Regions from separate parts of the Qipengyuania triglochinis genome, predicted to be linked through region 4. Evidence: predicted binding sites of a transcription regulator. Region 4 holds the regulator's gene; each other region holds the start of a gene.
The links. Region 4 encodes LexA, which represses DNA repair genes until DNA is damaged. Its sites were predicted from a motif close to GTTCCNCNCTTGTTCT; they were not measured.
Positions count from the first base shown of each region.

Region 1 (7,970 bases), 350 kb from region 4:
CAGAGTGCATCCGCGGTGGAAGACGCCATACGTGGTAACCGCCATTACCGGAGTGATCGTCGCTGTCGGAGCAGCATTCTTCCCTGTGGGTCAGCTGGCCGATATTGCCAATGCAGGAACGCTATATGCTTTCTTGATGGTGGCAGTTGCGGTCATGGTTCTTCGGCGTACGGCGCCGGAGCGTAAGAGAGATTTCCGAACCCCCATGCTCTGGCTGGTAGGACCGGCGACGATCTTTGGATGTGCCTTTCTGTTCCTCAACCTGCCAAGTGCGGCTATGCTGGTGCTTCCAGTGTGGAGCATAATCGGTTTGCTGGTGTATTTCGGGTATAGCAGGAACCACAGCCGGTTGGGTCAGGGGATCGTGGAAGTGGTCGACAATGTGGCGGGTGAAGAAACAGCCGTTCCCATTCATCCCGATAGCTAGAAACATAAAAAAGGAGCCATCCTTTTTAGGACGGCTCCTTTCGCTTTTGCCGATTAAATTAGAGGTCTGCAGACTTCACATGTTGTTCTTCGGCTTCGTCTTGCACAGTCATGCCCAAGGCCATTTTCGCGGTATTGAGAAGTCCCAGATCTCCGCTCCAGATTTCTGCATCGCCAAGGTCCATCCGCATGAAGAAGATATCCGGATCGTTTTTGCCGCCATCGTACCAGGCTTCGACGAAGTTGTTCCAGAGTTGGTCGAAGCGCTCCTGACTGGTTTCCTTCACGAGGTTTCCGTTGAAGCGAGCGAACATTTCGTGGCCCTTGCCGGCGAATGTTGCAGTGACTGGCCCAAGCTTGCAGAAATCGCTTTTCGTGTGCGTGAAAAACCAGATCGAGCTGTTCGCGTCCTTGTCCAGTTGGGGGCTCATCGGAACGGCGCTTGAGCTGTCACCGTCCAGCTGAAGGAATAGGAATGGGCTGTCGGCCAGAGCTTTCCAGAACTTGGTTTTGAGTTCGTCGGGATTGCCTTCGGCATGTTTCATTTTGGTCTCCAAGATTGGTTCATTTGCTCAATGACCGAAGGGCAGGTTTGGTCCCAAGCCAGTAGAGGAAAAGATAGAGCAGGATTTGCTAATAGATAGATATTGGAACATAAAGGGAACAGACGATTCGGTTCCATATGATCCAACTAGCTCTCTCCTCCTTGCCGTCGACCGCCTCTGAAGATGTCGCCACACTACCTGAGCGTCATAGTGAGCGCTGGAGGCCTGGCTTGGCTGGCTTACATGGAAAAGCTCTGCACAGCGAAGTGTTCGCCTCCTCGAGAGAAGCGGCAGGCGCTGGTGCAGTGCTGGCGCTGGCACTTGACGATTGGCGTAACGCGTCGCCGAAAGAAGGCGGGGAGATGAGCGATCAACGCAGCATACTCTGGGTGCAGACGCGTGAGGCGGCGCGCCTGGGAGGTAAACCGTATCGTGCCGGGCTACCGCAGGATTTGCAGTCGCGCGTGATCCATGTGCTGGCCCACAAGGCGGAAGATGCGCTTTTTGCGATGGAGGAAGGGTTGCGCTGTCGTGAGCTATCCTTCGTTATCGGGGAAATTGCCGGCAATCCAAAGGCGTTGGACTTCACAGCTTCGCGTCGGCTGACGCTGACTGCGCAGAAACACGAGGTACCTTTGTTCCTGCTGCGGGTCGATGCGGCGCGTGACCTGTCTTCGGCCCGGATGCGCTGGGAAGTGACTTCGGCTCCATCCACCGCACCCGAATGGAACGCGCAAGCACCAGGCAATCCGTCGTGGCGGGGGGAGCTCTTCCGTGCCCGCTCGCACCCACCGGGCGAATGGGTTTTCGAAGAGTTCGGGAAGCGGCTGGAGGCGCGTCGTGAAACGCCGCAGGTCTCTTCGCCACCCACCGGCAAGCCATCCTCTATCGTTCAGCATATCGGTCCACGTTTCGGGCTCGCCGAAAGAGCGTTTTTCAAGCCGTCGAGCACAGCAATCGAAGATAGATCCGTTGTGCTTTCGGAACAGTCTCGTTTCCGACAAGTCCAAGGCAAGCGGCGCTAGCTTGTTGGTCTGCCATGGATCAGCCGCGCCGTATCCTTTCTATCTGGCTCCCGTCCATTGCCATGGACCGCTGGAGTATGGGCTCGGCGGAGAGACGGGAGCAAGATGACAAGCCGTTTGTCCTGACCGCTGATACAGCGCATGGGCCGCGGATCGAAGCGACCAACCGCACAAGCGCTGCTGCCGGGGCCAGGGCAGGGATGATGTTGGCTGATGCACATTCGCTTTGCCCTGAAATTACTACGGCACTGTCCGACCCTGAAGGCGATCTCGTTTTCTTGGAAAAGCTTGCTGCCTGGGCACGACGCTGGGGACCTTGGTCGGCGATGGATGTACCGGATGGGCTTTTGGTGGATGTAACCGCAGTGCCGCATCTCTTCGGAGGCGAAGAAAAGCTGCTTGCCGATGTAGCTGCGGTGTTTGCACAGCGCGACATCGCTATGCGTTGTGCCATAGCTCCGACTGCCGGGGCAGCTTGGGCACTGGCCCATTATGCTGCATCGGGTACGATCCTGCGCAAAGATGAGGAAATGGAAACACGGCTGGGCGAGCTTCCCGTGGCGGCACTAAGGCTCGATCAGGATGTCGTCACTGTTCTTCGACGGCTAGGGCTCAAGAAACTGAGCGAGCTTTCGGCGGTCGATCGCGATGGAATCAATAGACGGTTTCGCAACCGGAACTCTCCCTCTGCCAACCCGCTAATCCGGCTGGACCAGCTGCTCGGCCGGATACCGGAACCGCTGCTGCCAGTCATTCCGCAACAAATTCCGATGGTACAGCGCCGCCTGCTGGAGCCGATCCGACACCGCCACCTGCTCGATCAGGTGGTGAACGATCTGTCGGATGACATGGTGCGCGAACTGGAGGGTAAGGGGCAGGGCGCCCGCAGGCTGGAACTCGGCTTGTGGCGCGTCGATGGTGAATTGGTTGTGCGGCATATCGAACTTGCTGCAGCAACCCGAGAGGCCGCGCATTTCGTACGCCTTTTTGTCAGCAAGCTAGATGATGTAGATGCAGGGTTCGGGATCGAAATGCTGCGTTTGCGTGCCACCTGGTCGGAAGCCTTGGCATTGGACCAAAGCGATATCGAAACGGCTTCGAAAAACCATGGCATCGCGCTTTCCACCTTGGTCGATCGGCTCACCGTGCGCCTTGGGCCCCGCGCCGTCACACGGCCCGTGCCTTCAGCCAGTCACATCCCCGAGCGTGCGCAGCGGGGCCAACCACCTTTAGAGCCCGAACCGGCCAACCAAGGTCAGTTTGCCTTCCATCAACGCCCTTTTAAACTGCTCGACAAGGCCGAGCAGATTGCTGTGCTCTACGCTACTCCCGATGGATATCCCAAGCGTTTCCGCTGGCGCGACGAGGTACACGATATCAAACGTGTCGAAGGCCCCGAACGTATCGCCCCTGAATGGTGGCGTGAGCGCGGTGGTACCCGACTACGCGATTATTACCGAATTGAGGATCAGAGAGGGAGGCGCTACTGGATCTATCGGCTCGGCATCATCGGAGATGGACGAGGTGGTAAACCAAAGTGGTACTTGCAGGGATTGTTCGCCTGATAATACAAAGGCGAGGCACTCTTCGCAAAACTCAACTGTCGCGAGACACAAGCGACGCACGGCGGCCCCGCTTGGCGACGGGAATATTATCGAACTTCGCCACCGGGCCGGATTCGACTTCGACCACATCACAGGTCTCTTCAACGACCGATGCCGGTATTGGGCGTTCGAAAAGAAATCCGCAACTGCTATCGCGCGTCCATACGATCTTGCCGAAGAATTCGTGCTCACCCCACGACAACAAGCCTGAAACGCCTTGTTGCGGCGGATTGGCCGTCTCGAACCGCGCGCCTGATTGTGAAAGATCCGACAGGCGTCCGTCCCGGTTGCCGCCAGGCATTTTGAGCCGACTAGTACAATCGACAGAATAGCGCTGTACGGTCCTGCGCTCCTCGGATTTCTGGCCAGATTTTTTCTGGAAAAGTGCCACTCGGCAAGTCCCTCTTGTTAATCGATTTTTACACGAACCTGGTTAATTTTAGGTTATTATGCTTGGCGCTCCAATAATGATAACTCCGGAATATTGTCATCCGTTTCCCGCTTGAGTGAATAAGGCCGCAGCGGATCCCCTTCCTATTCGAGGAAGTGAGGCCGCGTGACCTTCGGCTACACCTCGCTCCATATAACTTCGATGGGCGTAACGGGCATGGATCTGACATGCTCACTTCTCGCAAAACAAACCAATTACCTTTTGTTATTGGCGAATCCCGGAGTGGAACATATATAGAACATATGGCTCTGCAAACCGTCCTTCAAAAACTCGAGATCCTCGCCGACGCAGCGAAGTACGATGCTTCCTGCGCGTCCTCCGGTACGGCGAAGAAGAACAGTCTGGGCGGTAAGGGCATTGGATCGACTGAAGGGATGGGAATCTGCCATGCCTATGCGCCAGATGGACGCTGCATCTCGCTGCTCAAGATTTTACTGACCAACCACTGTGTGTTTGATTGTCATTATTGTGTGAATCGTAAGAGCTCGAACGTGGCTCGTGCGCGTTTCACACCGCAAGAAGTGGTCGATCTCACGCTCGCTTTCTACCGGCGCAATTATATCGAAGGGCTGTTCCTTTCCTCGGGTATTGTGAAGAATTCCAACCACACGATGGAGCAGATCGTCGAGGTTGCCCGGATCTTGCGCGAAGAACATGATTTTCGCGGCTACATTCACTTGAAGACCATCCCGGAAGCAGATGCAGAAATCGTCCATCAGGCGGGGCTTTATGCTGATCGAGTCTCCATCAATGTCGAATTGCCGACTGACAGCGGCCTAACACGTCTCGCGCCGGACAAGGATGCGCGCCAGATCGAAGGCGCGATGGGCAAGGTGAAAGAGGATCTGGTGGAGGCCAAGGATGCCCGCAAGCGGTTCAGGCATGCCCCCCGCTTTGCGCCCGCCGGCCAGTCTACGCAAATGATCGTGGGCGCCGATGCAGCGACTGACGCAGATATTGTGGGCAAGGCAAGCCGGCTTTACGATAATTTCCGCCTGCGCCGTGTCTATTACAGCGCGTTCTCGCCAATCCCAGATGCGAGCGCGGTGCTGCCGCTGAAGCGTCCACCTTTGATCCGCGAGCACAGGCTTTACCAATCTGACTGGTTGATGCGCTTTTACGGTTACAAGCCTTCGGACGTCATGCATGCGACAGAAGCAGACGGGAATTTGCCGCTTGATATCGATCCCAAACTTGCTTGGGCTTTGAAGTTTCGTGAAGCCTTTCCAGTTGATGTGAACCGCGCGACCAAGGAGCAATTGCTGCGTGTGCCGGGCTTAGGCGTGAAGGCGGTTGGCAAGATCTTGGCAAGTCGCCGTCATCGCGGCCTACGGTTGGACGATGTGTCGCTGCTGACCCAGTCCATCACCAAGGTTCGACCTTTCATCTGTACTATCGACTGGCGGCCGATCACTCTCACCGATCGCGCCGACCTGCGCAGCCTGCTCGCCCCGAAAACCGAGCAGCTGGAGCTGTTCGTGTGACTGCGCTCCAACACGTCAAACTCGGCACCTACTACGTTGTCCAACTGCCTGATGCGGATGATTTCGATTTCTGGCGCGAGTGGGCGCGGGCCTTCGTCCAATGCGATGTGCCACCGGACCGTATCGCATGGGTCGAACCCGGCGGTAGCGGGGACCTCTTCGCCCATGGAGAACGGCGTATGCCTGCCCCTCCTAAGGGAGCGAGGCCGGTACAGGCCAACCGACGCTTTGTACAACTTGCGCGTAATGCCATCCTTCATTTGGACCCTGAACGGTTTGCGCTGCTCTACCGCCTGCTCTGGAGGCTACAAGGCAAGCCGCGGATGATGGAAGACAAGGCTGATCCAGATGTCAGAAAGCTGGAGGAACTCGACAAGAACGTGAGGCGTGACAGCCACAAGATGCATGCTTTTGTGCGCTTTCGGCTGGTCGAAAGCCCCGATCATTCCGGTGGTGAAGATGGCGAGGGAGGTGAGCATTACGTTGCCTGGTTCGAGCCGGAGCATCATATTCTCCGGGCCAATGCAGGGTTCTTCATGCGGCGTTTTTCGAACATGCGCTGGTCGATCCTGACGCCGCGCGGCTCGCTTCACTGGGATGGCGAAACCATGGCGGAGGGGCCGCCAGCTGAACGTCACGACGCGCCTCAGGGCGATCCGATGGAGGATCTCTGGCGCACCTACTACGCTTCGATCTTCAATCCGGCGCGGCTGAAGATTGGCGCCATGCTCAAGGAGATGCCGAAAAAATACTGGAAAAACATGCCCGAAGCCACGCTCATTCCCGAGTTGGTGGCGGGCGCGCAGAAGCGGGAAAGTGCTATGGTCGAAAAGGGAGCGCTGGAATTCGAAGAGCGGCCCGATACGCTGGCAGCGATCGACAAGGCAATTCACGCCTGCCGTAAATGCCCGATCGGCAGCCTCGATAATCAAGCTGTTATGGGCAAGGGACCGCAGGATGCTGCGCTGATGATCGTGGGCGAACAGCCGGGCGATCAGGAGGATTTGGCTGGCCGTCCCTTTGTCGGACCGGCCGGAAAACTGCTCGAACACCATCTTGATCGGGCCGGTATCGACCGGAAGGCGGCCTATGTCACGAATACCGTGAAGCATTTCAAATATATCCAGCGCGGCAAGCGACGGCTGCACCAAAATCCCGGTGCAAAGGAAATCGATACCTGCCGCTGGTGGATCGAGAGCGAGCGCGCGATCGTCCAGCCCAAGCTGATACTCGCCATGGGGGCGAGCGCGGCGCGCGGCATGCTGGGAAAGACAGTGAGCATCTCCAAGGCTCGGGGCACGCCCATTCCGCTGGAAGACGGCAGCGAGCTGTGGATCACCGCCCACCCGTCCTATCTCCTTCGCCTTGATGGTCCCGCGCGCGAGGAGCAGGTGCGGCTGTTCGATGCCGATCTCGCCGCAGTGAAGGAGCGGCTCGAGGAGTTGGCGTAATGACTTTTCAGAGCTGGTGTCATGCCCGAGAATGACCAGCAGAAACCCAAGCGCACTATCGACCTTGATCCCGATGAAATAGACGCACCAGCGCGCGCGCCGTTCGTCGAACTCGGTCTCGTCTCGTGTTTCAGCTTCCTGCGCGGAGCGAGCGATGCGGTAGACCTGGTAATGGAGGCGCGCAGACTGGGGTATGACGCGATCGGGATCGCCGATGCCAACAGCATGGCGGGCGTGGTGCGGGTGCACACAGAGGCAAAAACGCTCAAACTCAAGCCTTGTATCGGTTGCCGGATCGAAACGGTCGAGGGGCTGGCCTTCCTCGCCTATCCCAAAAACCGTGAGGCCTATGGTCGTTTGTGCCGCCTGATTTCCGCGGGCCGGATGCGCACGCTCGACAACGAGTGGCAGGATAAGGGCGTATGCGATATCTCGTTAGAGATGCTGGCCGGGCACAGTAAAGACGTGCAACTGATTCTAATTCCGCCACCCGATCTGGCATGCGAGTTCACCGTTCCAGCCTGGGCCACGCCAGGCGGCGCAGCGGAAAGCGAACGGGGGGAAGGGGCGGTCACGGCGCCCTTCGTGGAAATCGTGCCGCATCTTGCCGCTGGACTACCAGCCCTATGCCATATCGCTGCGACTTTCTTTTACGCTGGGAACGACCTCGCCCGGATTGCCCGGCTCGACGCGCTGGCGAAGGATCATGATCTTTCCATCCTCGCCACCAATGATGTGCAGTATCACGCGCCGGAGCGCCGGCCGCTGCAGGACGTGATGACCGCGATCCGCCACAAGACTACTGTGGCGCGAGCGGGCTATCTGCTTCAGAGTAATGCCGAGCGATATCTGAAGCCGCCAGAGACCATGTGCCATCTGTTCGAACCATGGCCCCATGCGATCGAAGCCGCGCGCGCCGTGGCCGACGCCTGTGATTTCAGCCTCGATCAGCTGCAATATGAGTATCCTGAAGAACTGTATCCC
Region 1 is NZ_BAAHND010000001.1:810,825-818,794, reverse strand. It holds gene ACYQ0G_RS04100 (amino acid permease) at 1-427, shown strand, start outside; gene ACYQ0G_RS04095 (pyridoxamine 5'-phosphate oxidase family protein) at 486-971, opposite strand; gene ACYQ0G_RS04090 (ImuA family protein) at 1,334-1,996, shown strand; gene ACYQ0G_RS04085 (DUF6504 family protein) at 2,011-3,561, shown strand; gene ACYQ0G_RS04080 (PilZ domain-containing protein) at 3,593-3,991, opposite strand; gene ACYQ0G_RS04075 (putative DNA modification/repair radical SAM protein) at 4,294-5,535, shown strand; gene ACYQ0G_RS04070 (UdgX family uracil-DNA binding protein) at 5,532-6,986, shown strand; gene ACYQ0G_RS04065 (error-prone DNA polymerase) at 7,008-7,970, shown strand, end outside.
Region 1: a site for LexA is predicted at 4,276-4,291, ahead of ACYQ0G_RS04075 (putative DNA modification/repair radical SAM protein). Genes of this name have one in related genera too.

Region 2 (7,970 bases), 180 kb from region 4:
AGTTCATTTGCGATAAACTGCCAGAAACCCGGCAGACCATGCTGTTTTCGGCAACCATGCCGCCGCCGATCGAAAAGCTTGCCAAGAAGTTTCTCGATAATCCGAAGCGGATCGAAGTGAGCCGAGCCGCGACGACCAATAAGGACATTACCGCTTTCAAGATCCCGGTAAAGCCGCGCCAGAAGCGTGAGACGCTGCGCTGGCTGCTCCGCAACGATCTCGTGGAAACCGCGATCATCTTCGCGAACCGTAAGACGACTGTGCGCGAACTCAACAAAAGCCTGCAACGTCATGGTTTTGCTAGCAGTGAAATTCATGGTGACATGGATCAAGGCAGCCGTGTGCAGGAGCTCGATCGTTTCAAAGCCGGTGAGGTCAATATTCTCGTCGCGTCGGACGTCGCCGCGCGGGGACTGGACGTGAAGGGCGTAAGCCACGTCTTCAATTTCGATACGCCGTGGCATCCGGATGACTATGTTCATCGTATCGGACGTACCGGGCGGGCAGGGGCGAAAGGTCGGGCCTTCACTTTCGTGACCGACGAAGATGCCGAGGCGATACAGAACGTTGAAAAGCTGACAGAAACCCCGATTGCCGTATTCGGCAAGAAGGACGTGCGCGTGGAACTGGTCGAAGCGCCGAAGGACGAACCCGCACCGACAAAGCGCGAGCGTTCGGACAGGACGTCGTCAAAACCGCGACAGAATGCTGATGGTGATCAGGAAAAGAAAGCCAAGCGGTCCTACCGCGATAGTGATCGGGATGACAGTCCCACGGCGCCGGGTGAGTGGAATGGCCCGAGACCCGGCTTTCTGGACGTTTCCGCCCTCTGATCATGTGACAGCTGCTGCCTAGTTCTCAGCGAGCTTCACGAAGCTGTCGAGGACACGCTTCGTACCAGACTTTTCGAATTCTATTTCGAGCTTGTTGCCTTCCTGATCGGTGACGAAACCGTATCCGAACTTGTCGTGAAATACGCGCACGCCGATGCTGATATCGGTTCGTGGTTTCGCGGCAAAGCTAGCTGCGCTTTTTCCCGGCTCTGCTAGCCGTTGGGGGGTCGTTTCGTAACCGCTGGCGAGTGCCCGCTGCCAGCCGGGTCCTCTTGCTGTGCTGCGATCCGGCCGTTGGGAGGATACGTGTGCAAAGGGATCCTCGGTCTCGGTCCAATTCGCCCGCCACAACGAGGCTCCCCCGCTCATCGTCGTCTCGCTCTCCACATACTCATCCGGCAATTCCCCGATGAAGCGGCTCGGTATGGAACTGGTCCACTGCCCATAAATTCTCCGGTTTGCCGCATGTAAAATGGTACAGTGGCGCTTCGCTCGGGTAATCGCCACGTATGCCAGACGCCGTTCCTCCTCAAGGCTAGCCAGACCACCTTCATCAATCGATCTCTGACTTGGAAAGACACCCTCTTCCCACCCTGGAAGAAAGACATTGTCGAACTCCAGCCCCTTGGCCGCGTGCATCGTCATGATGGTTACTTTCTCGCCATCATCGGCGCGTTCGTTGTCCATCACCAAGCTGACATGCTCGAGAAAATCTGTCAGCGTTTCGTACTCTTCCATCGCGCGCGCAAGTTCGGATAGGTTCTCGAGCCTCCCAGCGCTTTCTGCACTGCGATCCTTTTGCAGCATTTCCTCATAGCCACTTTCAACGAGGACGGTGCGGAGCAATTCGGACGGGGTAACCTTTTCCGCCAGTTCGCGCCAATGAACGAACTGACCAAGAAGCCCGACGAGCATATTTCGTGCGCGTGCAGGCAGCTCGTCGCTATCGGCGAGATCGAGCGATGCAGCCGCGAGCGGTTGTTGCGTGCGGCGCGCATGGCGGCGCATCGCTTCCAAGGTCTTGGCACCAAGGCCTCGTTTTGGCTGGTTGTATATCCGCTCGAAGGCAAGATCGTCGGCAGGCTGCGCAATGGTGCGCAGATAGGCAAGGGCGTCGCGAATTTCCGCGCGTTCGTAAAAGCGAAATCCGCCGACAATCCTGTAATTCAGGCCGATCTGAATGAACCGATCTTCGAACTCCCGGGTCTGATACTGGGCACGAACCAGAATGGCGACTTGATCCAGAGCTGCGCCTTCGCTCTCCAAGCGTTCGATCGCTTCGCCGACCCGCCGTGCTTCTTCTGGACCATCCCAAATGCCGACAATGCGGACCTTCTCTCCCGCGGGGAGCTCTGTCCAAAGGGTCTTGCCCAAGCGTTCGCTATTGGCATCGATTAGACCGGAAGCCGCCGCAAGGATCTGCGGGGTGGAGCGGTAATTCTGTTCGAGTTTGATGACAGCCGCGCCCGGAAAATCCTTTTCGAACTTCAGGATATTGGCGACCTCGGCCCCGCGCCACGAATAGATGGACTGATCGTCATCACCAACAACGCAAATGTTCTTATGGGCCTGTGCCAGCAGGCGCAGCCAGAGATACTGCACCTGGTTGGTATCCTGATATTCGTCCACCAAGATGTATTTGAACCGTTGTTGATATTGCGCGAGCACATCATGATGCTGGCGAAAAATGTTCAACATGTGCAACAGCAAGTCGCCGAAATCGCAGGCGTTCAGTGCCTTCAGCCGATCCTGATAAAGCTTATAGAATTGGGCGCCGCGACCATTTGCATAGGCTTCATTCTCTACTGCATCTAAATCGCCCGGGTTCAGCCCGCGGTTCTTCCACCGATCGAGAAGGCCTGCGAGCTGACGAGCAGGCCACCTTTTTTCGTCCAGATCGTGTTCCTGGATAAGCTGTTTCAAAAGACGCAGTTGATCGTCGGTATCGATGATCGTGTAATTGCTTTGCAATCCGACAATCTCGGCATGCCTGCGCAGCATCCGGGCGCCGATGGAGTGGAACGTACCGAGCCAGGGCATTCTTTCGACCGCATCGCCGATGTGCCGACCCACGCGCTCACGCATTTCGCGAGCAGCCTTATTGGTGAAGGTGACACAAAGAATCTCGCTCGGCCAGGCTTTCCGCGTGGCGATAAGGTGGGCCAATCGCGCGGTCAGCGCTGCGGTTTTGCCAGTCCCCGCACCGGCGAGCATTAGCACGGGTCCCTCAGTAGTGAGAACGGCTTCCCGCTGGGGCGAGTTTAGAGAAGCGGCATAAGCTGGAATGCCAGCATTTCCGGGGTTTTCAATTGAAGTCGGTAGATCTGACATTATGCTAGAACAACTAGGGAACGGAACTTATCTTCACAACCCCTGCAAGGCGTCTTCGGAACAATCGGCATTGTCGCAGCGTATTATGGCCAAGGTCAACGTAAGGAGACTACACAATGAAAAGCATGATTCTCGCCGGCGCGGCAGCGCTGACATTCACTGCAGCCCCCGCGTTTGCTCAGGATATGGCTGTCACCGCCGATGGTGAAGCTTATGTACTGACTGATGCGCAGACGACAATGTATGAAGGCTGGCCGATGGAACGTCGTGGTGCATACGATGCGTGGCCGAGCGACGTCCAAGAATATTACTGGACCCTCGAGCCGCGCCAGACCGAAGCATGGTGGGTGCTTACCGATCCGCAACGCGTTCGCATTTATGAAATGACTCCGGAGCAGCGCACTATGGCGTGGCAGCAGATCAATGCTCAGATGTCTGGTGCGACCAGCTCTAACACTGCAGCCACGGCAACCGCCGCTTCATCTTCGGCCAGTTCAATGTCGCCGCGTTTTGTGAGTAGCGAGGTGGTACAGTCCACACCTGCTGACGCCGGACCGCCTACTGGAGACCTGCCGATTTGTTCTGCTGATGAACAGGACAATTGCATCAACGCCTGGGAAGCTGGCAAGCGTGGCGCAGGGGTAAATCGTCCGCTCGAATATTGGCCGGGACGCCCCGCCAGCGAGATCAACGAGCCGCTTCCGGCAACTCGCCCAAATAACTGATATGCCATCATCTCCGGCTTGATCCGGAGAGGACTGAGACAAGGGCGGTTCCTTAAGGAGGATCCGCCCTTTTTGCTGCGCGGTTCAGCTAGGATTTTAGCCTCAGTAACGTAAGCTTGGCCTTTCCGACGACGCGTTCGCTTTCGATATCGAGCGCCTTCACTGTGACGTCTTCGTCCTTGCGGGTTTCCAGCGCAATCCAAGTCGCGCAGCCTATCCATCCTAGCCGAGCCAAGCGATCAAGTGCCACCTGACCAGCACCAGTATCGTAAGGCGGATCTAGAACGATCAGGTCATGTGGAACCTTAGCTGGGCCCAGACCCATTACTGAGCCTTGTTGAACCTGGCTGCGCGTTCGTGCTTCCAGGCTTTCTATGTTGGCCCGGATGGCTTTCACCGCGTCGCTTTCTTGTTCAACGAATAGGCACGAAGCTGCACCCCGTGACAACGCTTCCAGGCCGAGAGCACCGGAACCGGCAAATAGATCGACTACGGAGATGTCTGCAAAGCTGCCCAAGCGACTTGTAAGCATGCTGAACAATGTTTCCCGGGTCCGGTCGGAGGTAGGTCGAGTGAGGTCTCCCTTGGGCGCAACGAGTTTCCGGCCGCGCCAATCACCCGCAATGATCCTCATGCGCGACCACCGCGCGACAATTCGCGTTTGAAGCTTTCGACATCTCCACGCTTGATCTCGACTGCCTGACCGCGAGGAAGATCGCCGAGATGGAACGGTCCGTAGCCGATCCGGAGTAGGCGATTTACTTCCAGCCCCAAATGCTCAAGAACCTTTCTTACCTCCCGGTTCTTGCCTTCGCGCAAAGTAAGTTCGATCCAACGGTTGCGTCCCGATCCGCGTTCCAGATTAGCTTCGATCTGGCCATACCGAATGCCGTCAACTTCTATGCCTTCAATCAACTCATCGAGTTGTGCCTGGGTGATGTCACCGAACGCCCGGGCGCGGTAGCTGCGTGGAACCCCTGTCGAAGGCAGCTCCATTGCGCGCTTCATCTCGCCGTCGTTGGTTAGCAGCAATAAGCCTTCCGTATTGAAGTCGAGCCGGCCAACCGGCATTACTCGGCCTGCATCCTTTGGCAGCGCATTACGCAGCGCCGCGTAAATTGTTGGCCGACCTTTCGGGTCGTGCTCGGCAGTTATGAGGCCCGACGGCTTGTGAAAGGCGAAGAGCCGCGTATCTTCGGCCTGACCGACCGGTTTGCCGTCAACAGTTACGCCGCGAAGGCTTTCCAGTTTGATCGCTGGAGTATCCAGTACCTTACCGTTAAGCGAGATACGCCCGTCGGCGATCATGCGCTCGATCTCTCGTCTGCTTGCCACGCCTGCACGAGCGAGCAGCTTGGCGATGCGGTCGCCGGCTTCGGGAAGTCTGTTTTCGGCCATGCAGCGCGGTTAAGCTTTCAATTGGCAGCGCGCAAGGCTTCCTCGACGCACTCGTGATAGCGACGTATCCCAGTTTCCAGCGTTCCCAAAGTGAGTTCCGGTACCGCACCACTGGATAATCCTTGCTGTCCCAGTTCGGCTGCGCGGAAATCTTCGCCAGCGAAAACACCGCCATCGAGCAAGGCCCAGCTGCGTTCCCAATGATCGCGAGCCTTGTCGTTGGCTGGTTGCTCCGGGATGAGCATGAAATCCTCGACAAGCGTTCGATCATGCGCTTGCGGCATCAGGACCATCAAATTGATGTAATCCGGACTGGGAACTACTAATGCGCCCGGGAGCAGCTGATAGGCAAAGGTAATCACCTTGCGCATTTGCGTCATATCGGTGAGGTCGATGTTATCCAAGTCTTCCAGCCGCCCGACAGCACTGCGCGAATGGGGGCCGATCGTGTCACCGCTGGTTACACCGTCCTTGAAGAAGGGGCCGATGGTCTTCGCATGCAGACGCGTAACATGATAGCTTTCTAGAAAAGCATCCATGATCAGCTTCCAATTGGCTGACACGATATGCGTTTTTCGCCGGAACAAGACATGTTCTGCGATGCCCAGAGCATCGAAATCCTCACCAAGTTTCTCGGCAAGAGAGAAGTCGGCACTGTCTTCTCTCGGGCAGTACCAAATCATTCCACCAGTTTCTTTTGAGGGCAGTTCAACCAATCCCATAGTGCTTTTGTCGAGATCAGGAAAAGTATCTGGCCGCGGAATGGCGAGCAGCCGACCATCCACAGAGTAAGTCCACGCATGGTAAGGGCAGACGAGTTTTTTGGCGCAAGATACCTCGTCGCCTTCGATCAGACGCGTTCCCCGATGGCGACAGACATTGAGGAAAACATGAACTATCCCTTCGCCATCGCGAGTGATTAAGAGAGGTCGTCCGGTCCCATCGTGCGGCACGAAACTTCCGGCCGCGGGAAGGAGTGCACTGGGGCACAGAATTTGGGGTAAACGGTCATAGATCCCACGCTTTTCACGCCGCCAGTAGGCTGGATCCGTATATACACTGGCGGAGACGCTTGTCTGGTGCGGTTCTTCCCGCGAGTGCTGCTGCCCAATCTCTTCTGCCAGTTTGAGCATGCCATCAGTTGGCCTACGCCCCTCTAATAGCTGATGCGGAACTCCCATTGCGCCTGTTCCTTTCTCTCTCCAAGCGCTAGTGTCGCAAAAAATAGCAGAAAACGGAAGGACGCCCTCGCATGGCCGAAGCGGCAGAGAAGAAAAAGAAATCCGCGCTCAAAGTTCTCGGCCTCGCGCTAACCAACCGAAAAACGGGCTTCATGCTCCTGTTCGGCTTTGCCAGCGGTCTGCCTTTCGCTTTGTTTCTGGGTACTCTGTTCGCTTGGCTTACGGAGGCAGATGTCGACCTCGAGACGATGGGGATCTTCAGCCTGATCGGTCTTGCCTATGCTTTCCAGTTCCTCTGGTCCCCGTTGATCGACAAGGTGAATATCCCAGTCCTGCGGAAACTGGGGCGGCGCAAACAATGGATCGTGCCGATGCAATTGCTGCTGGGCGCGATCCTTATCACCATGAGTGTCCTCGAACCCAGAACCCAGCTCGGGTGGTTCAGCCTGCTCGCAGGGATCGGCGCGTTTGCGAGCGCTACTCAGGACATAGCGATCAATGCATGGCGCATCGACGTTGCTGACGAGCGCGCCACCATCGACATTCTCTCGACCGTCTATCAGATGGGCTACCGGCTTTCCTCGCTTGTCGGCGGCGCGCTGGGCCTCATCATTGCCGCGCGGATCGGATGGCCCGAAACCTACGCCATGATGGGTGCGATTCTCCTGTTCGTCGGCGTCATCGGCCTGTGGGCTCCAAACGCGGACGAGGAAGCTTCGGACGTCGCCAATGAAAGCGAGCTTCAGGTGCGCGCCTTGCGCAAGGCTGGCGAACTTGCGCCGGCGATCCGCAACCGGGCACTTGCTTTGGTGGGGCTGCTCTGGGGCGGGGCGATCGGCGTCGTGCTGACCTTCATGATCATGTCGATGACCTATGCGCCGGAAGACCGGCCGAACCCGACCGAATTCACCGTGAATGTCGGTCCGTGGATCATCGTGGCAACGATCATCCTGCCCGCGCTGATCGCAGGCTGGCTCGCTTCGCAGAAGAAGCAGGGCAAGCATCTGATCTCTGTCGATGAAGCGCCCGCGACCGGCGGTGCGTTTGCGCTCGATCATCTCTATCGCGCGCTGGTTCTGCCTTTGGTCGAATTCGTGGGCCGCATGGGATGGTCGCTGGTCCTTATCCTCGCGGTGGTGCTGACCTATCGTATCTGTGATGCGATCTGGGGCACATTTGCCTATCCTTTCTATCTGGGTGAGCTGAAGTACACGAATGACGATGTCGCCTTCGCGTCCAAGTTCTTCGGTGTTGGCGCAATCATCGCCGGGCTGGCCTTGGGCGGCCTGATGCTCACGACGATCGGGCGCATGGCGACGCTGCTTATCGGCGGCATTCTCGCCGCGCTGACCAATCTGCTGTATGCGGATATGGCTCTTGGCGGCGCGAACATGCAGGCGTTCAGCGACGCGATCGGCTTTACCTATCTGATTGAACAGGTGCCGGGCATCGGTGATGCGGCGCTGGCTAGGCTGACGATCACCATTGCCTTCGAAAACCTC
Region 2 is NZ_BAAHND010000001.1:648,307-656,276, reverse strand. It holds gene ACYQ0G_RS03315 (DEAD/DEAH box helicase) at 1-833, shown strand, start outside; gene ACYQ0G_RS03310 (ATP-dependent helicase) at 852-3,164, opposite strand; gene ACYQ0G_RS03305 (hypothetical protein) at 3,281-3,889, shown strand; gene rsmD (16S rRNA (guanine(966)-N(2))-methyltransferase RsmD) at 3,978-4,523, opposite strand; gene ACYQ0G_RS03295 (pseudouridine synthase) at 4,520-5,287, opposite strand; gene ACYQ0G_RS03290 (aromatic ring-hydroxylating oxygenase subunit alpha) at 5,305-6,420, opposite strand; gene ACYQ0G_RS03285 (AmpG family muropeptide MFS transporter) at 6,540-7,970, shown strand, end outside.
Region 2: a site for LexA is predicted at 3,171-3,186, ahead of ACYQ0G_RS03310 (ATP-dependent helicase). Genes of this name have one in related genera too.

Region 3 (7,970 bases), on a different contig from region 4:
ACTCGCCCTGATGGGGGCCGTCAGTGCCTACAACCTCGTTCTCAACCCCGAATATTCCGACCGCTGGCTGACCGCGCCCGAGATTTACATCACCGCATGGGTGCCGATCGTGACCGCCGTGATTGCGCTTTCGCTGCTGGGGGCGCTCCGCAAGGAGCGGCACAGCAAGCCGTTCTGGCTATCCATCGCGCTGTTCTTCCTTGGCATGGCCGGTCTTGGTCTGACCATCTGGCCCAATGTCATCCCGCCGGGCGTGACGATCTGGGACGCTGCCGCACCGGAGAAAAGCCAGATATTCATGCTGATCGGCGTGGCAATCACGATGCCGCTCATCCTTGCCTACACCGCCTGGGCCTATTGGGTCTTCCGCGGCAAGGTGGGTACGGAAGGCTACCACTGATGAAGTTCGACCCGCTCTCCGGCGCTGAAGACGCGGAGAAAGCCCCGCTTTGGCGCCGGGTGGGGTGGATGGTGATGATCTGGATTGCCAGCGTCGCCGTTCTCGGCGCGGTGGCCTACGGGCTCAGGCTGTGGCTGAAATGAAGACCCGAAGCGTTGAACTGGTGGGCGATGACGGGCTCGAACCGCCGACCCTCTCGGTGTAAACGAGATGCTCTACCAACTGAGCTAATCGCCCCGACCAGCATCGGGTGAAGCGCCACATAGCGTGCGTGACGCATAAATCAATTCCCGCTAGTGCGCTTTATGATGACAAGCACGAATTCGACCAGCCTTACCGTCCTTGCCACCGGCGGCACAATCGCGGGAATCGCCGGTTCTGCGATAGCCAAAGAGTATCGCGCGGGTGAAATCGGGATCGAAGATTATCTCGAAAAAGTCGGTGGTCTGGGGCTGGGCGCCGACCTTTCAGGCCGTCAGATCGCCAATATCGATTCGGCCGACATGGGGCCTACGGTCTGGAATCCGCTCCATGCGGCGATCATGGAATCGATGGCTGACGATAACTGCCGCGGCATCATCGTTACGCATGGCACCGATACGCTGGAAGAAACTGCCTTCTTGCTCGACCTGACATTACCGGCGGACAAACCGGTAGTCGTAGTGGGCGCGATGCGGCCTGCCGATGCGGTCGGCTACGATGGCCTGAGGAACTTCGCCAGTGCAGTGCGGGTTGCCAGCGACCCGGATGCTGCGGGGCGCGGTGTACTCGTAGTGATGGGGGACCGGGTGTTTGCCGCGCGCGATGTGCGCAAGGTTCGCACGCGCGGCACGGAAGCCTTCCGTGGCTTTCCGCGCGAATCGATCGGTCTCGTCACGCCTGCCAGTCTGGAATGGTTCGGTGCGCCATGGCGGAAGGGCAGGGGGCCGGCATTCGCGTGGCGCGACCACCTTCCCGAAGTCGTGATTGTCTACGCCTATGCCGGACTCGATGAATCGGTCGTGAGGCGCCAAATTGGCGAGGCGACCAAGGGCATCGTCGTTGCCGGACTGGGAGAGGGCAATATGCCGGACCCGGTTCGCCAGGCTCTGCTTGCCCAGGCTCGCAATGGCCTGCCCGTAGTCCGGGCTAGCCGAACCGACGAAGGTCTTGTCGACCGTGAGCCGGAAGATGAGGAAAACGGCTTCATCGCAGCGCGTGCCCTGAACCCCCAGAAAGCGCGCGTACTTCTGCAATTGCTTCTGGCGTACGGGATCACCGACCCCGCCGCCATCCAGCAAAAGTTCGACCGTCGTTAGGTCAGCCCTGGGGCGTGACCAGATATTTCTGGCCGGTTTTCATCTCGCGATAGTCTAGGATGGCATCCTTGGTCAGCATCGCCTCAAGATCGACCTTCGCCTTGTAACTGCTGGCAAAGGTGGTGGTGAGGTTGTCCAGCACGCGCTTACGCATCCGCGCCATCGTTTCCTGACCCGCCTGCTGGAGGAAGGGGAACAGGAGCCAGCCGGACAAGGTCCAGCCAAAACCGTATGACGGCGTCAGCGTGGTCGGGCTGACATCCAGGCGGCCGTAAATGAACATGCGTTTCGCCTGGTTCGAACCGTAGCGCGAATATTCCTTCATGTTCGCCACTGCGACCTGCTCCATGGCCTTGAAGCAACTGTCGACCATCTTGCCGCCACCGATCGGATCGAAGCCGAAGAAAGCGCCCGTATCTTCGATCGCATCGCGAAGTTTCTTCATGAAATCATCGCCCGACGAGTTCACGACATGAGTCGCATCCTGCGATTTCAGCAGGTCGGCCTGATCATCCTTGCGCACGATATTCACGAGGCCAAGCCCGTCTTCGATGCAGATACGGTTGAGCATCTGGCCAAGGTTCGATGCGCCGACCGTGTGGAGGATGGCGCTTTGTCCTTCCATCTTCGTATTCTCCGCGAAGCCGAGGGCGGTCATCGGGTTTACGAAGCTCGATGCGCCCGCTTCGGCGCTGTGATCGCCCAGCGGGAGACACATGTTCGCATCGGCAATGGCATACTGGCTGAACGCGTTGCCCGGGACACAGGAAACCCGCTGGCCCATCAGCGCCTTCGCAGTGTCGCTATCGCCCGTGGCGACAACGGTGCCGGCACCTTCATTACCTGCAGGAAGCTTCTTGCCGTGCCGCGATTTCTGGCCGGAATTGAACGGTTCGGGCATCTTGGCGACAACCTTGCCCGGCGAATATTCGGCGTTCTCGAAATCGGCAGCGCCGGTCAGAATAGCCAGGTCGGAAGGGTTTATCGGCGCCGCTTCCATCTTGACCAGAACCTGATTGCCTTTCGGCTCGGGGAAGGTGACCTCCTCGATCGCGAGAGTGAGCGTGCCGTCGCTTTCAAGCGTGGTGAAAAGCTGCTTGCCAGTAGTCATCCTGTTCCCTTTCGGTGCGTTATTGAAACCTGTTTGGTCGTCTCGCTACGCCTCGAAAGGAGAGTTGGCTAGGGTGCCGTTACGTCAGGCATCGTCCGGATAGGTCGCCTCAATGAAGTAGAGGCCGTGGGGTGGCGCATTGAGCCCCAGCGCCTGCCGATCGCGAGCCTCCAGCGCCTCTGCCATCTGCTCTTCGCGCCAGCGGCCCATGCCGACCAGCGCAAGACAGCCCACCATCGAGCGTACCTGATGATGAAGAAAACTTCGCGCCGCTGCGTGGATGCGCACTTCGTCACCCACGCGCTCGACATCGAGCCGGTCGAGCGTCTTGACGGGGCTTTGCGCCTGACACTGGACCGAACGGAAGGTGGTGAAATCATGCAGGCCGACCAGTGCCTTCGCAGCACGGTCCATGGCATCGTGATCCAGATCTTGCGGTACTTGCCAGAGACGGTTGCGCTCCAGCGTCAGCGGTGCGCGGCGATTGGCGATGCGATAGACATAACTGCGGCCCGTGCACGAAAACCGGGCGTGCCAATCATCGGCGACCACTTCACAGTGGGTTACCGCAATCGGGTCGGGCCGGACTTGCGCATTCAAAGCCTCCATCAGCCTGAAAGGTGCGATATCCTTTTCAACATCCATGTGGCTGCGCATGGCGAGTGCATGGACACCGGTATCGGTGCGGCCTGCACTATGAAGGCGCACTTCTTCTCCGGTGACGCGAAAAGCTGCATCTTCGAGCGACTGCTGAACACTGGGCCCATTGTCCTGACGTTGCAGGCCAAAGAAAGGTGTGCCGTCGAATTCTATGGTGAGCGCGAAGCGGGTCACGCCAGCACGGCGCCCTTCGAAACCGAATTGCCGCGCAGGAAATCGGCGCGATCCATTGCCGGCTTGCCCGCGCGTTGAAGACGGGTGGGGCGGATGGCTCCATCGCCACAGGCTAGGGCAAGATCATCGTCCAGCACCGCGCCGGGCTCGTCCGATCCGTCCGCCAGTTCGGCGCGCAATATTTTGACCCGAACGCCGTCCATGTCGAACCATGCGCCGGGAAAGGGCGAAAGGCCGTGAATGTGCTGCAGTACCTCTGCGGCAGGCTTCGCCCAGTCGATCCGCGCCTCGGACTTGTCGATTTTCTTGGCGTAACTCGCTACATCGTCATCCTGTTCGACCGCGTGCAGGGCATCGATGTCAATAAGCGTGCCAACCATCAACTGTGCACCCAATTCAGCCAGTTCCTCGGTCAGTTCGCCGGTCGTCTTGTCCTCTACCTGTGTGCGCACAGTGGCCAGCATCGGCCCAGTGTCGAGGCCTGCTTCCATCTGCATGATCGTGACACCCGTGACCTCGTCACCAGCCATGATCGAGCGGTGGATCGGTGCGGCTCCGCGCCAGTCGGGCAGCAACGAGGCGTGAACGTTGAGGCAACCATGCTTGGGTGCATCGAGGATAGCTTGCGGGAGAATGAGTCCATAGGCAGCGACCACGCCGACATCGGCGCCCAGCGCGGCGAAGGCTTCCTGCTCTTCTGTCGATTTCAGCGAAGTAGGATGGCGAACCTCGATCCCGAGCCGGTCAGCCAGTTGGTGCACGGGCGTCTTGGTCAGTTCCTTGCCACGGCGACCACCGGGGCGCGGCGGCTGGGTGTAAACGCACACTACGTCATGCGCGGCATGAACCAGCGCCTCTAGCGTCGGCACGGCAAATTCCGGCGATCCCATGAAGATAATGCGCATGAAGTCCCTGTCTGGTCTTTCTCTGTTCCATCAAGGCCCCTATCTGTGCGGTCATGGCATCGCAAGAGATCGAGACGCTGGCGGCCGCGCTGGCCCGCCTTCCCGGGCTTGGCCCGCGCAGCGCGCGGCGTGCCGTGCTATGGCTGGTGAAGCGCCGGGAAAGCGCTTTGCCCGCGCTACTGGAAGCGCTGGCAACCGTGGGCGAAGCTTTGGTCGAATGCGATGTCTGCGGCAATGTCGATACCACCAATCCTTGCGGAATCTGCGCCGACCCGCGCCGCGATGGCAAGGGACTGTGCGTGGTGGAAGATGTGGCGGACCTGTGGGCGCTGGATCGCGCCAAGCTGTTTACCGGCAAATACCATGTCCTTGGCGGCAAGCTCTCGGCACTCGATGGCATCCGGCCCGAAGATCTGAACATCGCCAGCCTTCTCTCCCGCGTCGAAGAGGGCGGGGTGGACGAAGTGGTTCTGGCGATGAATGCCACGCTGGAGGGACAGACCACCGCGCATTATCTGGCTGAGCGGCTGGACGAATACCCGGTCCGCATAACTCAGCTCGCACATGGCCTGCCGGTAGGCGGAGAGCTGGACTATCTGGATGAGGGAACGCTGGCGCAAGCTTTGAGGGCGAGACGTCCTCTTGGCTAGGCGATCACTCTGACCGGTCCAAGTGGATTGAAAATCGCGCATTTCGCGCTTATTTGACCTGTCATGGCTATCCGTGAAATTCTTGAAGTGCCGGACCCCCGGCTCAAAGTCGTGTCCGAACCGGTTACCGAGTTCGACGACGAACTCCGCACGCTCGTCTCCGATATGTTCGAAACCATGTATGATGCGCCCGGCATCGGCTTGGCTGCGATTCAGGTCGGTGTGCCCAAGCGCGTGCTGGTGATCGACCTTCAGCCTGAGGACGAAGATGCAGAGGGCGAAGTCTGCAATCACGGCGGCCATGAACACGTGCACTATCCCACCCGGAAAGAGCCGCGCGTCTTCATCAATCCCGAGATACTCGATCCGGCCGAAGAACTCGCCACCTATCAGGAAGGCTGTCTTTCGGTCCCCGATATCTTTGCAGATGTCGACCGGCCCGCAACCTGCCGTGTCCGCTATCAGGATCTGGAAGGCGAAACGCACGAAGAAGATCTGAACGGTCTGATGGCTACCTGCATCCAGCATGAGATGGATCATCTGGAAGGCATTCTCTTCATCGACCATTTATCGCGCCTAAAGCGCGGAATGGCGCTGAAGAAACTGAAGAAGCTGCGCGAGGCGGCTTAATACTTTCGAGAAGTACCGGAATTCGAAGAGGCGATCCGCGCGAAGCTGGTCGCCTTTTTCGTCGGACAATTTGATCGTGTGGTGTTGGTCCACGCGAACGCGCTCAGGCGAATAGGGCTATCAAATATCGAAGCCACGCACTCTCATGGGGAAACCGTTGGAAACGGGGCTGGTGTTCCTTATGTGTTCCCCATAGGTTGGAATGATGGATCCGACTCTAATCGCTATCATTTGCCTCATCCTGGGCCTCGGCCTGGGTTATTTTCTCGGCCATCGCTTCGGCTCGGCCCCTGCCAAGGATTGGCAGGCGCGCCATGGTGAGCGCGATGCCGAGGCGAGGGAACTGGATGATAAATTCCGCCGCGCCATTGTCGATCTGGAAAATGCGACTGTCCGGGCCCAGCGTGCCGATGCGCTCGATGCTGAACTGCGCGAAACACGGCGCATCCATGAAGAGGGTATGGAAGCCCTTCGTCGTGAGAAGGCAGCGCAGGGTGCAGAGCTTGCCACGCTGAAGGAGAAGACCGCCAATTTCGACGAGCAGAAACGTCTCTTGATCGAGGCGCGGGAAGAACTGCTGAGAGAATTTCAAAACACCGGCTCTGCCGTTTTGACCAAGGCGCAGGATGCCTTCCTCGAACGCGCGAACGAGCGGCTGGGGCATTCGGAGAAAACCAGCGAGGAAAAGCTGCGCGCCTTGCTCGATCCGGTCGGCAAGCGGCTGGAAGCTTACGAGAAACAGGTCGCCGCGCTGGAAGAAAAGCGCACCGATGCCTTTGGCCGGCTGCACCAGCAAATTACCGAGATGCAGCGCGGGCAGGAAGAGGTCCGGCGCGAGGCACAGCGGCTGGGTAACAGCCTGACCAATGCCCCTAAGGCGCGCGGGCGCTGGGGCGAACGCGCGCTGCAGAATGTGCTCGAACAATGCGGGCTGTCCGAACATACCGATTTCATCCTCGAACATTCCATCGAAACGGACGAGGGGCGCCTGCGTCCTGATGCCATCGTCAATGTCCCGGGGCAGAAGAAGCTCGTCATCGATGCCAAGGTCTCGCTCAATGCCTATCAGGAAGCCTTCGAGGCGGAGGATGATCAGGAGCGCAAGCGGCATCTCGATTTGCATGCCAAGTCGATGCGCAACCATGTCCAGACGCTTGGCAGCAAGGGGTATCAGAGCCAGTTCGATGACGCGCCGGACTATGTCGTCATGTTTGTACCGGGCGAACATTTCGTGGCGGCCGCGCTCGAACATGATCCCGAATTGTGGGATTTCGCCTTCCGCAACAAGGTGCTGTTGGCCACCCCGACCAACCTTGTCGCGATCGCGCGCACGGTCGCGCAGGTCTGGCGCCAGGACAAAATGGCCGACGAGGCACGGGAAATTGGCGCAATGGGTGCCGAACTCTACGATCGCCTGCGCGCCGCGTCCGAGCATCTCAAACGCGTCGGCGGCGGGCTGGAAAGCGCCGTGAACAATTACAACAAATTCGTCGGCAGTTTCGAGCGCAACGTCCTGTCCTCTGGTCGACGAATGGCCGATAAGGGCATTGAGATCGGGAAAGCCGAAATTCCCGAAGTGCCGCTCGTCGAAGCTGGCCCACGCTACAGCAGCGAAGACGCGGCCCAAATTAAGGACGATCATTAGCGCATCAGAGCGATCCGCCTTTGATTAGTCATTTTTAAAGAAAATTGCGGTATCGTTTACCCTTAATAATGACGGCAATCCTGGGTCGCGGCTGGATAGGGGGTCCGGAACAGACCGATGGAACTACGCAGAGAACCTCGATATTCCATCTCTACGTTGGGGCGATACCGGCGTGGCACAGGGATCCGTTTCGATATATCAATCAAGGACTTGTCCGAATACGGATGCCAGTTCTACGATATCGTCGGGCGATTGGAGGTAGGGGACGCAATCACGCTGCGCATCGGAAAGATTGGCCCATTGCATGCCAAGGTGCGATGGATCGAAAAGCGTCAGGCAGGGGTGGAATTCGACCAGCCGCTTTACCCTGCGGTCCTCGAACACATCATCGCTGAAGGTGGCACAGACGAACTTCGCACTTTCGGTTAATCCGAAAGGCTGGTCTCTCAAAAAACTACTTATCCAAACCTAGCCCAGACAGCACTTCATAGCCCAGC
Region 3 is NZ_BAAHND010000003.1:71,689-79,658, reverse strand. It holds gene cydB (cytochrome d ubiquinol oxidase subunit II) at 1-400, shown strand, start outside; gene ACYQ0G_RS12195 (DUF2474 domain-containing protein) at 400-543, shown strand; tRNA gene ACYQ0G_RS12190 (tRNA-Val) at 562-637, opposite strand; gene ACYQ0G_RS12185 (asparaginase) at 706-1,698, shown strand; gene ACYQ0G_RS12180 (zinc-binding dehydrogenase) at 1,700-2,809, opposite strand; gene truA (tRNA pseudouridine(38-40) synthase TruA) at 2,894-3,643, opposite strand; gene fmt (methionyl-tRNA formyltransferase) at 3,640-4,548, opposite strand; gene recR (recombination mediator RecR) at 4,602-5,198, shown strand; gene ACYQ0G_RS12160 (peptide deformylase) at 5,262-5,828, shown strand; gene ACYQ0G_RS12155 (DNA recombination protein RmuC) at 6,034-7,473, shown strand; gene ACYQ0G_RS12150 (PilZ domain-containing protein) at 7,591-7,902, shown strand; gene ACYQ0G_RS12145 (TrmH family RNA methyltransferase) at 7,928-7,970, opposite strand, start outside.
Region 3: a site for LexA is predicted at 6,003-6,018, ahead of ACYQ0G_RS12155 (DNA recombination protein RmuC). Genes of this name have one in related genera too.

Region 4 (7,970 bases):
GGACATTGCCAGTGCAGGGCAACATCTATTGGGTCTTATGGATGATCTGTCTGATCTTGCCGTTATTGAGTCAGATGGTTTTACGACGGCACCAGATCGCATAGATCTTGGGGATGTAGCTCGAAGAGCCTGCGGAATTTTGCGGGTCAGAGCAAGAGAAAGGGGAATCGAGCTAGAGCCGCCACCAGAAGGAGAAAGCCAACGCGCCATCGCCGAATTCCGACGCGTCCTCCAAGTGCTGCTCAACCTTATTGGTAATGCCATCCGTTATGCACCGGAAGACAGCAGGGTTTGGGTGCGGCTTGACGCGGCAGACGGACTAGCGCTGGTTACGGTCGCCGACCAAGGGTTCGGTTTGACTGCGGAAGAACAAGTCAGAATATTCGAAAAATACGAGAGGCTTGGCCATGATGGAGATGGCGGAACTGGACTTGGTCTTTATATTTCGCGGCGAATAGCGAGAGCAATGCACGGTGATCTCACCGTTGAAAGTGCACCGGGTCAGGGAGCGCGGTTCATTCTTGCCGTGCCCGGCGGAGATTAAACTGTCAGGGACTTAAAGCTAAGCCTTGCGGTTTCCTCTTAGGAAAAGCGCAAAGCCTACCGCAAACACGATAAAGCCTATCACAGCCCAACGGCTGTCCGCCAGCATGAAGCTGTCGGTGGGCCAAGATACCAGGTATAACCCTTGTAAAACCCAAAGGCCTCCGGAGAGCATGAATGCCACTCCGAAGACCTTGAGGAAAAATTGCATTTAGCGCTGACCGATTGGAACGTAGTCGCGTTCGGTGGGGCCGGTGTAAAGCTGACGCGGACGCCCGATGACCTGGCCAGGATCGGAGATCATCTCGTTCCACTGCGCTACCCAGCCGACCGTGCGGGCGAGGGCGAACAACGCCGTGAACATCGTGGTCGGGAAACCGATCGCATTCAGGATGATGCCCGAATAGAAGTCCACGTTCGGAAAAAGCTTCTTCTCGCGGAAATAATCGTCATTCAGCGCGAGTTCTTCAAGCTTGAGAGCGGTTTCGAATACCGGATCGTTGACGTTAAGTGCGTCGAACACCTCACGCAGAGTCTGCTGCATCACCGTGGCGCGCGGATCGTAATTCTTGTAAACGCGATGACCGAAGCCCATCAGACGGAACGGATCGTTCTTGTCCTTGGCCCGCTCGATATAGTGCGGAATACGATCAGGCGAACCGATTTCCTGCAGCATGTTCAGTGCAGCTTCGTTCGCACCACCGTGGGCGGGGCCCCAAAGGCAGGCGATACCGGCTGCGATACAGGCGAAGGGATTAGCACCCGACGAACCAGCCAAACGCACCGTCGAAGTCGACGCGTTCTGTTCGTGATCGGCATGGAGGATGAAGATCCGGTCCATCGCCTTCTCGATCGCGGGATGGATTTCGTATTCCTCAGCCGGAACCCCGAAAGTCATTCGAAGGAAATTGCCGGTATAGCTGAGGTCGTTTTTCGGCTGCATGAAAGGCTGGCCGATCGAGTATTTGTACGCCATCGCCGCAATTGTCGGCATCTTGGCAATCAGCCGGTGACTGCTGATGGTCCGATGTTCGGGGTCGGAGATGTCGGTGCTGTCATGATAGAACGCCGAAAGTGCTCCAACTACGCCGCACATGATTGCCATAGGGTGCGCGTCGCGGCGGAAGCCCTGGTAGAACTGGCGCAGCTGATCATGCACCATTGTGTGGCGCGTGATGGTATAATCGAAATCGTCCAACTCATCCTGGCTCGGCAGTTCGCCATTGAGCAGGAGATATGCGACTTCCATGAAGCTCGAATTCTCTGCCAGCTGACCGATCGGATAACCACGGTGAAGAAGTACGCCCTCTTCACCGTCAATGTAGGTCAGCGCGCTTTCGCAGCTCGCCGTGGACTTGTAGCCTGGGTCGTATGTGAATTTGCCGGTCGATCCATAGAGCTTGCGGATGTCTATCACATCCGGCCCGACGCTACCTTCGAGGACGGGAAAGTCCTGGCTCTGGTCGCCTAGGTTGAGAGTTGCCTGTTTATCGGCCACGCTAATCTCCTCAGTTCAATTCATTCGGTTCCGGCGGGCGCAGCTTGCGCATCTATGCGCGCGAGCGATTCTTCCTTGCCCAGCAGGACCAGTACATCGAAAATTCCGGGCGATGTGGTGGTGCCCGTTAACGCAGCCCGCATAGGCTGCGCCAGCTTGCCGAGACCCAATTCCAGCTCTTCGGCATACGCTTTCGTAGTGGCTTCGAGAGCCTCGATTGTCCAGTGATTTTCCTCGGCTAAGCGGGCCGACAGGACCCCCAGGCGGTGACGTGCTTCATCGTCGAGCAGCGAAGCTGCTTTCTCCGTCATCGGCAAAGGGCGTTCTACGAAAAGAAATGCCGCGCCTTCAGTTAATTCGTTAATACTTTTTGCACGTGGTTTCAAAACCGGCATTGCCTCGGCGAGCAATTTTTCATCCGCATTATCGCCAATGCGGGCGGCGACGAGGCGGGCAAGGCGTGCATCATCCGCTTCACGAATATAGTGACCGTTAAGATTTTGCAGCTTCTTGATGTCGAAGCGCGACGCGCTCTTGCCCACACCATCAAGATCAAACAACTCAATCGCCTCTTCGCGCGTGATTTCCTCGCGGTCGCCATGCCCCCAACCAAGGCGCAACAAGTAATTGAACAAGGCTTCGGGAAGGACGCCTTCTTCATCTCGATAGGCTTCAACACCTACTGCTCCATGTCGCTTCGACAGCTTCGCCCCGTCGCTCCCGTGAATGAGCGGCACGTGCGCGTAAACCGGATCCGGCCAGCCACCTTCGATGTTGTTCATTGCTCGCACTACTGGCAGTTGGCGGAATGCGTTGTTCAGGTGATCATCGCCACGTATGATATGCGTTACACCCATGTCGTGATCATCCACTACCACGGCGAGCATATAGGTCGGCGTCCCGTCGGCGCGTAATAAGATGTAGTCGTCGATTTCAGCGTTCTGGACAGTGACTTTACCTTGCACTTCGTCTTGAATAACCGTCTCGCCTTCGGTCGGCACTTTCAGGCGGATGACATAGGGTGCACCTTCCGGAGCCTCGCTTTCGTCGCGGTCCCGCCAACGGCGATCATATCGCATGGGAAGCTTTTGGGCGCGTTGCTCTGCACGCATAGCTTCAAGCTCTTCTGGTGTGGCGAAGCATTTATAGGCATGGCCAGCTTCCAGCAATTGCCTTGCGACCTCTGCGTGGCGTTCGGCACGATCAGACTGAAAAACCGGTGGCTCGTCGAAATCGAGACCCAGCCAGTCCAGGCCTTCGATGATCTTGTCGATGGCATCCTGGGTGCTGCGCTTACGATCTGTATCCTCGATACGCAGTAGGGTCTTTCCGCCATGGTGGCGAGCATATAGCCAGTTGAACAGCGCAGTGCGCGCCCCACCAATATGTAGGAAGCCGGTAGGCGAGGGCGCAAATCGTGTAACCACCTGCTTGCTGGTTTCGCTTGCCATTGCTTCGTCTTTCCTTTCAAGTCTTTGCATGGCGACACAGGGGACGCCGATCGTGCCGTTCGGCGAAGGGGATCGGCCCGCCGATGCTGCAGTGCAGCGCCCTTGGCGTATGCGTGCTCCAATGTCCAGAATGGCCACGGCTGCGGAAGCGTTTCTGGACCGCTCTTCCTTCGACCGAGGTCCTTGGCTTACGGTCTTTTTAGCGACCGGCATTGGCTTATGGTTTGTGCTGCATGAACCGTGGCAATGGATAATGGTTGCCGCAATTTGCGTGTCGTTCTTCGTGTCAGCCGGCCTGTGGAAAGGAACGGGCGATTACCCCAATCTGCGCCTGGCTGTAGCAGCAATAGGGTTGGCAATAGCACTGGGACTCGCGGTGATATCCGCAAGGTCCGCGCTGATTGGTGCCGAACCCATCGACTACCCGCGCATGATGACACTCGACGCACGCATTCTTGAACGAGAGTTGCAGCCAGCTGAAGGGCGGGCGCGACTGGTGGTGGCAGCTCGTGATGGCGCGAGCGGAGAGGCGTTCAAGGTAAGAGTCAACGTTCCCAGTGAGCGTTATTCTCCTGCGTATGGGCCGGGTGCGCGCGTGCACTTCAAAGCGCGTTTGATGCCGCCTGCCCCGCCATTGCTGCCCGGCGCTTATGATTTTGCGCGGAGGGCCTGGTTCGACGGATACGCGGCCACAGGTTCGCTATCCGGCACTATCAAACTGATCGAACCAGCACCGCAATCCTCCGGTACCATTGCACGAGTTCAGGAAGGACTATCTCACCACGTGCGGGAGAGGCTGGAGGGTTCTGCGGGGACAATCGCGGCGGCTTTTGCAAGCGGGGATCGCGGAGCGATTGCGAAAGCCGACGAAGCCGCCATGCGTGACGCAGGGCTGACCCATCTGTTATCCATCAGTGGGCTGCACGTTAGCGCCGTAATCGCGGCAGCTTATTTTCTTGTGATGAAGTCTCTCGGCCTTTGTCCATGGTTGGCGCTGCGCATTCGTTTGCCGCTGCTGGCTGCTGCGATCGCCGCAGGTGCAGGCATTGCCTACACCCTATTGACTGGCGCTGAGGTGCCCACCGTTCGAAGCTGCGTCGGCGCTCTGCTGGTTCTCATAGCCTTGGCGCTCGGACGAGAGCCGTTATCGATGCGGATGGTAGCGGCGGCGGCCGCCGTGGTTCTCTTTCTCTGGCCGGAATCGCTGGTGGGGCCCAGCTTTCAGATGAGCTTTGCAGCGGTGATTGCGATCGTGGCTCTTCATAACTGCAGTCCTGTTCGCGACTTTCTGGCACCCACGGAGGAAAGCTGGATGCGGCGTACTGCAAAGAGGGTCGTAATGCTGTTTGTTACGGGGCTGGTGATTGAGATCGCGCTTACTCCGATCGTCCTGTTCCATTTCCATCGCGCCGGGCTCTATGGCGCGTTCGCGAATGTGATCGCCATTCCCTTGGTCACATTCGCTTCGATGCCATTGATCGCCATCGCTTTGCTGCTCGACTTTTTCGGCGCAGGCGCGCCGTTCTGGTGGCTTGCAGGACAGTCGCTCGACCTGATGCTCTGGATCGCGCATGTAACCGCAGCGCAGCCGGGGGCGGTGAAGCTTGTTCCGTATATCGGCCTCTCGACTGTCCTCTTCTTTGTTGCTGGCGGTTTATGGCTCGCTTTGTGGCGGGGGAGGGCGCGCCTGGCTGGATTTGGTCCGGTTGCGATAGGGGCATCCATGCTCGCTACGGCTGCAGCGCCGGATATTCTCGTGGCCAGGGATGGGCGCGATGTCGGCCTGGTTGGCGATGATGGGCGGTTGTTCGTGCTTCGCGACAAACCGGGTAGCTATGCGCAGGGTAATCTTGTCGAACTCGCCGGAACGGAAGTCGCACCTTTGGCTCTCGACCGCTGGCCGGGCGCGCAATGTAGTCCGGATTTTTGCAGCCTGCCGATATCGCGGAACGGCGACACATGGTTTGTCCTTGTCTCGCGCAGTCGGGAGATGATCGACGAGCGTGCTCTTGCTGCCGCCTGCGAAAGGGCCGATATCGTGATCTCAGATCGCTGGCTGCCCCGAAGCTGCAGGCCGAAGTGGCTGAAGTCGGATCGCCGTTTCCTGGAAGAGAACGGGGGGCTGGCCATCTATCTCGACGATCACGTGATCGAAACCGTGGCAGAGCATCAAGGCAGCCATGGATGGTGGAAAGGGGCGACCGGCGATTAGGCCGCGCGTACCGCCCCTTTACCATCGGGATTAGTGATAGCGGCGCAACAGCCCAGCAAGTTTGCCCTGAACCTGAACGCGGCCAGCCTCATAGACCTGCGGTTCGTAGCTGCCGTTCGCAGGGTCGAGGCGAACCATGGCGCCTTCCTTGCGGAGGTATTTGAGCGTCGCCTCCTCGTTATCGACCAGAGCGACCACGATTTCCCCGTCGCGAGCGGTTTCGGTGCGCTTCACCAGTGCGAAATCGCCATCGAAGATACCAGCCTCGATCATGGAATCGCCGCTGACTTCGAGGGCGTAATGATCGCCGGGGCCGAGCAGGGCCGCAGGGACAGGCATTGAGGACTGACCTTCGATCGCCTCGATCGGGGCACCGGCCGCGATACGGCCATGCAAGGGAACCTCGATGATGTCGTTCGCCGGTTCGGGTGCGACCGGCTTGGCTGCATGCGCCGAAACGACAGCGTCGTTTGCTGCCGGGGGAGCAGACGCCGTGGCCGCGCGCACAGTCCCGGTGACCGAATCTTCGGGCAGCTTGATGACTTCCAGCGCGCGCGCCCGATTGGGCAGGCGGCGGATGAACCCGCGTTCTTCGAGCGCGGAGATCAGGCGGTGCACGCCGGACTTGCTCTTGAGGTCGAGCGCTTCCTTCATCTCTTCGAAAGAGGGGGAAATGCCGGTCTCCTCCAGCTTTTCCTGAATGAAGCGGATCAGCTCGTGCTGCTTGGCAGTCAGCATCGGAAAACTCCCATGTTCCTGTTCACAACCCTGTGAACGAATGTGGAACAATTAGGCAACCGATTTTCACAAGTCAAGCAATACAGCCATTTTCGAGCCAGTTGGGGAGAACAGCTGTTCCCCTTTCAGTCCTCCGCCTGCCAGTCGCCCGACTTGCCGCCGGTCTTGGACAGCAGGCGCACGCCGTCGATCACCATCGCGCGGTCGATCGCCTTGCCCATGTCGTAGACCGTGAGGAGAGCGATCCCGGCAGCGGTCATGGCCTCCATTTCCACCCCCGTCTTGCCGGTGAGCGAGGCGCTGGCCACCACGCGGATAGCACTGTCTTCCCGCTCGAACTCCACGGTCACGCTTTCGAGGCCAAGCGGATGGCACAGCGGGATCAGATCGCCCGTTCTCTTGGCGGCCATGATCCCGGCAATCCGCGCCGTGGCGAGCGCATCGCCCTTCGCCGTCGCCCCCGCCATGATCGCATCCAGCGCGTCGGCATTCATGCGGATGCGCCCTTCGGCAACCGCCCGCCGCGCGGTTTCCCGCTTGCCGCCGACATCGACCATATGCGCCGCGCCCTTGTCGTCGAGGTGGGTGAGTTTGTTCATGGTACGGACCTCGAAGCTGAAGGAAGGAGCGCCTGGAGCACATCCCTGGAGCTAAAAACCCCGGAATTCGGTAAGCGAGGGTCGGACATCTGCATTGCCGACCTATGACGCGGGCTGCCTGTGTAGGACAGCGTTAATTGCCCGTCAGGAGCCGGTGCGTTGCCGCTTCGACATCATCCTGCCGCATGAGACTTTCGCCCACGAGGAAGCTGCGCACACCGGCTTTGGACAGGCGCAGACAATCGTCATGGGTGAAGATCCCGCTTTCGCCGACCAGCAATGCATCCTCTGGCGCCAGAGTGACAAGTTCTTCCGTGGTGGCAAGATCGGTTTCGAAGGTCTTGAGATTGCGGTTGTTCACGCCCAGAAGCCGTGACTTCAAGCAGGCTGCCCGCGCCATCTCGGCGGCATCGTGGACTTCGACGAGGACGTCCATGCCACGCTCGAAGGCCGCAGCCTCGATCTCGGCCATTTGCGTATCCTCCAGCGCCGCCACGATGATGAGGATCGCATCCGCACCCAGCGCCCGTGCTTCGGCGACCTGCCACGGATCGACCACAAAATCCTTGCGCAGGACGGGGAGGTCGCAGGCTGCACGGGCAGCGACGAGATAGTCTTCATGGCCCTGGAAGTAAGGCGCATCGGTCAGCACCGACAGGCAGGCGGCACCGCCCGCGGCATAGGCCCGGGCATGTTCGGCGGGCTGGAAGTCGGGACGGATAAGCCCCTTGGACGGCGAGGCTTTCTTGATCTCCGCGATCAGGCCGAAACCGTCCTGTTGCTTCGTTTCGAGCGCGCGGTGAAATCCGCGGGGCGCGGTCTGGTCGCGCGCCGCCGCGTCGAGGTCGGTGAGGCTGCGCTGCGTTTTGCGCGCGGCCACTTCTTCGCGCTTGGTCGCGCAGATTTGTTCAAGCTTGTTCATTTGGCCA
Region 4 is NZ_BAAHND010000001.1:465,630-473,599, forward strand. It holds gene ACYQ0G_RS02345 (sensor histidine kinase) at 1-544, shown strand, start outside; gene ACYQ0G_RS02350 (citrate synthase) at 755-2,041, opposite strand; gene gltX (glutamate--tRNA ligase) at 2,062-3,492, opposite strand; gene ACYQ0G_RS02360 (ComEC/Rec2 family competence protein) at 3,623-5,704, shown strand; gene lexA (transcriptional repressor LexA) at 5,735-6,442, opposite strand; gene moaC (cyclic pyranopterin monophosphate synthase MoaC) at 6,568-7,041, opposite strand; gene trpC (indole-3-glycerol phosphate synthase TrpC) at 7,175-7,963, opposite strand; gene trpD (anthranilate phosphoribosyltransferase) at 7,960-7,970, opposite strand, start outside.